One region of the Laedolimicola ammoniilytica genome, then DNA from elsewhere that is predicted to be linked to it. Evidence: riboswitches for the same ligand, from Rfam matches in the RefSeq annotation. Region 1 holds a riboswitch; the other holds the start of a gene.
What was found. Region 1 has a riboswitch for thiamine pyrophosphate ahead of thiS (sulfur carrier protein ThiS). Riboswitches for the same ligand answer to the same signal wherever they lie in the genome.
Positions count from the first base shown of each region.

Region 2: it holds a riboswitch for thiamine pyrophosphate, as region 1 does, so the genes downstream of both, OCV63_RS05070 (TenA family protein) here and thiS (sulfur carrier protein ThiS) in region 1, are expected to answer to the same signal.

Region 1 is NZ_JAOQKC010000007.1:16,701-20,254, forward strand. It holds gene thiH (2-iminoacetate synthase ThiH) at 1-109, opposite strand, end outside; gene OCV63_RS06620 (thiazole synthase) at 123-893, opposite strand; gene thiF (thiamine biosynthesis protein ThiF) at 936-1,571, opposite strand; gene thiS (sulfur carrier protein ThiS) at 1,573-1,767, opposite strand; TPP riboswitch at 1,846-1,949, opposite strand; gene OCV63_RS06635 (MATE family efflux transporter) at 2,034-3,401, opposite strand.
Region 2 is NZ_JAOQKC010000005.1:53,419-56,972, forward strand. It holds gene OCV63_RS05055 (DUF4313 domain-containing protein) at 15-722, shown strand; gene OCV63_RS05060 (hypothetical protein) at 749-1,018, shown strand; gene OCV63_RS05065 (hypothetical protein) at 1,037-1,405, shown strand; TPP riboswitch at 1,792-1,891, shown strand; gene OCV63_RS05070 (TenA family protein) at 2,116-2,790, shown strand; gene thiD (bifunctional hydroxymethylpyrimidine kinase/phosphomethylpyrimidine kinase) at 2,787-3,554, shown strand, end outside.

The sequences.
Region 1 (3,554 bases):
TATATTCCATATGGTTGGTTCTGGAGGAGGGATCCGTCTCCAGCTTATGCTTCTTCGCCAGCGCTTTTTCGGAAAGGTATTCCGAGTCTACAAAGAACTGATTTTCCATATGCTCACACCTCTCAATCCCGCAGAAATCCGGTCAGCGGATCGGAGGCTGCCGCACCCCTGGTCAGCACTCTTCCAAGCCCTGCCAGATACGCGTTTCGTCCGGCCTCTATGGCGTCCTTGAAAGCGGAAGCCATAAGCGGCAGATTGCCTGCTGTGGCCAGCGCCGTATTGGCCATAATCGCCGCAGCTCCCATCTCCATGGCCTCGCAGGCCTGAGAGGGCTTTCCGATACCGGCGTCCACGATAATCGGCAAATCGATTTCATCAATCAGGATCTGGATAAATTCTTTTGTAGCCAGGCCCTTATTGGAGCCAATGGGAGACGCCAACGGCATAACGGAAGCTGCTCCTGCGTTCACCAGATCTCTTGCCACATTCAGGTCCGGATACATATAGGGCATGACCACAAAGCCCTCCTTCGCCAGAATCTCGGTGGCTTTAATGGTCTCCTGATTGTCCGGCAGAAGATACTTGGAATCCCGCATAATCTCCACCTTTACGAAATCGCCGCAGCCAAGCTCTCTGGCCAGCCGCGCGATACGGACTGCTTCTTCCGCAGTTCTCGCGCCGCTGGTATTGGGAAGCAGTGTCACATGATCCGGAATATAATCCAGGATATTCTCATGCTCTCTGGTGTTCGCCCTGCGTACCGCCAGTGTGATGATCTCCGCTCCCGCATCCTTTACCGCAGCCTCGATTAAGTTCAGGGAATATTTTCCGGATCCAAGAATAAAACGGGAATGGAATTCATGTCCCCCCAGTGTCCATGTATCGTTGTTCATATGTATACCTTCTTTCTCTTAAATTTCGCTTTTTATACTCTTCTACGGCTCCGGCTCTCCCGCCAGAATCCGTATCACCATATGGGCCTCGTGGGCTGCGCAGGTCATGACCCGACTGGAAACCAGCGTACCACACTCCTTCACATCGCTGACGCCGTCCCCACAGAGATAAAACCGCTTCGTAACCCGCCGGGTCTGTATCCGGTTCACACTGTCCATACCGGCCATACCGGAGCCGGACAACAGATATTTCTCCGGAAATTTCTCCAGCACTGCATTGACCAGCATTGCTTTGCACTCCGGATTGTCAAAGGCCTCGCAGATGATGTCCGCATCCGTAAGAAGCTCTCCTATATTGTCCTCCGTAATACGGAGCGTATGGGTCTCCAGCTCGATATAGGGCGCGATTTCTTTCAGATTTGCCGCCAGCGCCTCCGTCTTCGGAAGCCCCAGCTGGCTTGCCTTGTACTGCTGCCGGTGAAGATTCGAGATATCCACCCGGTCAAAATCAATCAGTATCAGCTTTCCCACGCCGACTCTTGCCAGGCAGATACTGATATTGGAGCCTAAGCCTCCCAGGCCACAGATGGCCACGGTCGTATGCTCGGCCCTTTTCTGGAAGGCTTCCCCATGCCGGGCTGCCAGAGCCCGGTGCCATTCTTCCTTTGTCGGTATCATCTCAGCCGCCTCCCACAAAGCTGACTACTTCCACGCTGTCGCCGTCCGCCAGCACCGCTGTCTCGTACTGTGCCTTTGGCACAATATCGCCGTTTCGCTCCACCGCGATCCGCTTCAGATCGTAATTGGTTCCGGCCAGATATTCCGCCACGGTTTTTCCGGCGATATTAAGTTCTGTTCCGTTTACTTTTACCATGCTTTCTTCTCCTGTCCCATAATTTTTCGCAATAAACGCAATAAAAAAGAAAGCCACCGATTTGGTAGCTTTCCGTTTTTCCTTTTTGCTCAGGTATCCCTACGTTGGCATTATCCAAATCAGGTTCCCGGTCGAAGGTCACACCTTCCTCTCAGCCTGTATACAAGCTCCCGTCTGTTTTATTGTCTTTTTGCATTATAGATCGATTTTCATAAAAGAACAAGGTCTTTTCAAAATTTTCCTGTACAATTTCTACTACATATCACCTATACAAGTTCAGTCTGGCGCTTTTCCATTTTTCGCATATAGAGAAACCAGACCACAAAGATCGCGCCGCCCGTACATACCCAGGAGGCTACATAGACATTCATCAGCATATCATAGGTGGGGAACCATTTAAATACCGTCAGAAGCCAGATCATACGGAATACAACCGTTCCCAGAATTGTGATAATAGAGGGTTCCAGGGATTTTCCCATACCCCGGAGCGCCGCGCTCTCCACCTCATAAGTGGCTGTCAGCCCCTCCAGCGAGCAGACATGATGCATCCGCACCAGGCCATAGACCGCCACACTGCTGCTGATAGTATAGATTCCTACGAAAAATTCGTCCCAGATCATAAAAATAATGCTCAAAATCTCGGTAAAGCCCATTCCAAACAGCATACAAAGCCAGAAGATCCGCTTACAGCGCTTCAGATTCCCCGCGCCAAAATTCTGGCTGGTAAAGGTTACTGCCGCCTGGGCAAAGGCGTTGGCAATATCATATGTAAAATATTCAAAATTCAGCGCCAGGGAGGATCCCGCAATGGCGTCCTCTCCAAAGGAATTGATCCCGCTCTGGATAAATACATTGGACACGGAAAAAATCGCGCCCTGAATGCCCGCCGGAATTCCAATCAGCAGTACCTTTTTTAAATCCGTGCCGTCGATACACAGTCTGTGGAAGTAGAATTGAAATTCATCTGTTCTTGCATGGAGATAAACCATTACCAGCACCGTACTCAGCACATTGGAAATCACCGTTGCAATCGCCACGCCTGCCACGCCGAGACCAAATACGATGACCAGCAGAAGGTTCAGAACCACATTTAAAATGCCGGACAGAATCAGATAATACATGGGCCGTCTCGTGTCGCCATAGCTTCGAAGAATGGCAGAGCCAAAATTATAAAGCACCATGAAGGGCAGTCCGATAAAATAAATGCGGATATATAATAACGCCTCATTGATGACTGTTTCCGGAGTTCCGGAAGCCTCCAGCACCAGCCGTGCCGTCAGCATACCGACAGCCAGCAAAATTATTCCCAGCATTGCCCCGAAGGTCATAATCGTATGCACCATCCGGCTTATGCTGTCCCGCCTTCCCTGGCCGATCAGATTGGCCAGGGCCGCATTGGGGCCCACCGCCAATCCCACAATCAGATTGACAAAAATTCCCACCAGTGCCACACAGCTTCCCACTGCCGCCAGAGCCTGGGAGCCCGCAAACCGGCCTACCACTGCCACATCCGCTGAGTTAAACAGCTGTTGCAGAATACTGCTGAAAGCCAACGGAACCGCAAACAGAATCAGCTTCCCCGCCAGACCGCCGTTCAGCATATCCATTTCTTTTGTTTTCTTTCGCTCTTCCATCTTTATTTCTCTCCGCTTTGTATGAAATCAGACCTATCGTAACGCATTATTTATACCACTTCAAGTATTTTTGTTAAAAAGCAGGAATCTTTGTTATGTAATAGGGGCTCCCATAGGATCTCCTATTACATAACAAAAAGGTCTCAGAATTCA
Region 2 (3,554 bases), on a different contig from region 1:
GGAGGAAAACGCTTATGAATACTCTCGCATTTACGCTGGGCGAACACCGAGCCCAGCTTACTTTGAAAATCAGTACATATCCCAACGGCAATCTCGCCATCAAGCTTTATGAAAAGGATCATGGCATCCTGATTTTGTGGGAAACCCTTACCACCAACTTAACCGGAATCCGGCCCGACCACTGCGCTTTCATCAATATAAAAGCCGCAGACGAACTTTTTCCGGCCTGGCTGTCAGACAATCACCTTGCGGAACCCACTGGACAAATTCTTGAATCGGATGGCTGTCTTTACCCTGAATACCTGTTTTATGGCAAAGAACTGGATGCCCTGGATCATGAGGGGCACACCCTCTACATCCGGCATCAGAAAGGCGAACTGGGGTGCCACTTTGAGCGGCTGTATATTGCCCTGCGCAGACTGGCGCGGGAAATCAACGGGTTCAGCTACACCGATTACAGCGGCTGGCGGTGTCTGGATGGGAGTTCCTCCACCCTGCCCCTCTGGATTGAGGCATCTGATCCTTCTCATGGCCGCAAATTCATCTTCACACAGAAAGGTCCCGCACTCCAGACTATCATCCGCTATGCCGATGGTACGGAGAAGCAGTGCATCTATCGGCGCAAAGAGGACATGGCAGGCGATCTGATGACCATGTTCCAGGATGAGCTGCGTGTTTACCCTCCCTGGTCTGAAGACCGAAGGAAACGGTACGAATATTAAACACGATAAAATAGGAGGACATCATCATGAAGATCCGTATCTATCCCAAATCCCTGTTGGAAACCATGTGGCAGCAGGACAAACTGCTGTTTACCCCAGAGGCGGAGCAACCACCCCTGTGTCTTCGGTGTGGTCAGCCGCTGGATTGCAGGCTGGTCATCAACGCCCTGAGCCGCTATGCAGATGTCCATATCTGCGAGGCGTGCGGTATGGATGAAGCCCTGCGTGATGCCAACCGTTGCCCACTCCCTCTAACAGAATGGGCAGCTGTCAAAAACGGTTTGAGCCAGCAGTAGACCGACTTTGAAAATCCGTTGCTGACTACTTCCTGCACCTTTGAAGATCTGTTTCAGCAGGGCTCCCGTCCTGCCAGCGAGATAGCCTATTCCCGTTCTGATTATGACGGATGGAAATGGTGGACCACCTGGCATCAGTGCCAAAAGGATACGCCTGTTCTGGAAGTTGCCCGTGAAATTGATGCTTTCCAGAATGCGCTGTTCCAACTGCCGGAGTTTCTGAATTTGGATACCCTGACACGGTTCTGCCGAGGGTACGCCCAGCCCACCAGCGAGCCCACCGAATTCAATTTGTATTCGGAAACTGCCCACTTTTATATCTGGCTGCGGTTAGTCACCCGGCATCGAGATTATAATGCCTATGTGCATTACTATCTGAAAGGTTAAAAATTTACAACGCACCGGATACAGTATGCCTATCGGCTCTGTATTCGGTGCGTTTTTCTCTCTTTATATACCGCACCATAATCATATCCAAAATATTTATGAAAAATTAGATGCCACAAATTCTATTGAGGGATAAAACAAAGCTATTATTTTAGGATACATTAGCCCCTTACTGTAACCCAGTGATAAAAAACGTCGGCGAAAAGGTGTCAAATCCTCCACATCTGTCTCTCCTTTTTTGTCCGTTTTCCCGCATTTAGAACCTCGTTTTGAGGGGAACAGGATAACTTTATCTAGCCGACCATGCGGAAAAACCTTTGATTTCCGTGGACTTTTACCGTCCTAAATGCGTAGACTTGACTTTTGGGGACTTTCTAACTATAATGATATTCAAGCAGGGGGACTACCTTGTAGTTGAGAAGGTTAAAACCTGACCCTTTGAACCTGTTGGCTAATACCAACGCAGGGAGCTAAAGAATACAGATTCGTATTTTTTGGACATTCTCTGTTTTGGGAATGTCCTTTTTTAATTGAATAAGATATGATATGTGTTTGCGAGGGAACTGAACAAGTTGAAAAAGGTAAGACCTGACCTCTGGACCTGTCGGCTAATACCGGCGTAGGGAAGCAATTTCTTACGCTCGTATTGCGTCTGAAAGAGCTTCTAATTGTTTTAGAGGCTCTATTTTTTTATCTTAGGAGGATCAAACATGGCATTTATGAAAGACATCTTAACCCACAACATTCCCATTTGGGAAGAATGTGCAGCTACCCCATTTGTGCAGGAAGTGCAAACTGGAAAGCTACCTCTTGAAAAATTCAAAAGATATATGATTCAGGATAGTATCTATCTGAAAAACTATGCCCGTATATACGGCAAGGCAATTTTTCATGCTGATACATTAAGAGAAATTCAGCTTTACTATTCCATGCTGAATTTTGTAAATGATACGGAATCAGAAGTGCGCCTGGATTATCTAAAGCAATTTTGCATGACGGATAATGATATTGAACTGATCGCTCCTCTGCCTGAAAATCAAAATTACATTGATTTCATGTTTGAGATTGCGTCACATGGAAAGAATGAAGAAATTTTAATGGCGGTTCTTCCCTGTATGCTAAGTTACAGCTATATATTCCGAAAATTGGCGGCTGTTCCTACAAGCAGACAGTCAAGATATTGGGACTTTATCAAAGATTATGCGGATGAACAATATGCAGAAAGCTGCAAAGAATGGTCTGCTTTTGCAGAGCATAAATGTGCCGGGTTATCAGTAGCAAATAAAAAGTATCTGGCTGATATTTTTGAAAAAGCAAGTTTGTTAGAGCTTGCTTTTTGGAAGATGGCCTATCGGAACGAGAGAATGGAGGAAAATGCAAAATGAAAAAAGTATTGTCCATTGCCGGATCAGATTGCAGCGGAGGTGCAGGTATTCAGGCTGATTTGAAAACTTTTTCTGCTCACGGCGTATTTGGAATGAGTGTTATTGTTTCTGTTGTTGCAGAGAACACCAGCCGCGTTATCGACATCCAAGATATTACCCCGGATATGATTGCAAAACAGATTGATGCCGTGTTTGAAGATATTGAAGTGAACGCAGTAAAGATTGGTATGCTTTCTACGCCAGAATGTATGAAAGCAGTGGCAATGAAACTATTACAATATAAGCCACAAAATATTGTAATCGACCCGGTTATGTATGCCAAAAATGGCTGCCCATTGATGAATCCTGCGGCGGTTTCCACCTTGATAGACACTGTAATTCCACTGGCCGATGTGCTTACTCCAAATATTCCAGAGGCAGAGAAAATAGCGGATATGCAGATTTCCACAGTTTCAGATATGGAGGCTGCCGCAAGAAAAATATATGCCATGGGTTGTAAGGCGATTGTTGTCAAGGGCGGACATCATATAGGAAATGCCGTTGATGTCCTATTTGATGGAGAAAATTTCCACCACTTTGAAACAGCCCGCATTGATACGAAAAATACTCATGGGACAGGCTGTACCTTTTCTTCTGCAATCGCTTCCCAGCTTGCAAAGGGAAAAAGTATTCCGCTTGCTGTCGAAGCGGCAAAGGCTTATGTCACAACGGCAATCGAACACTCCCTTGCGATTGGAAAAGGCTGTGGCCCGACGCACCATTTC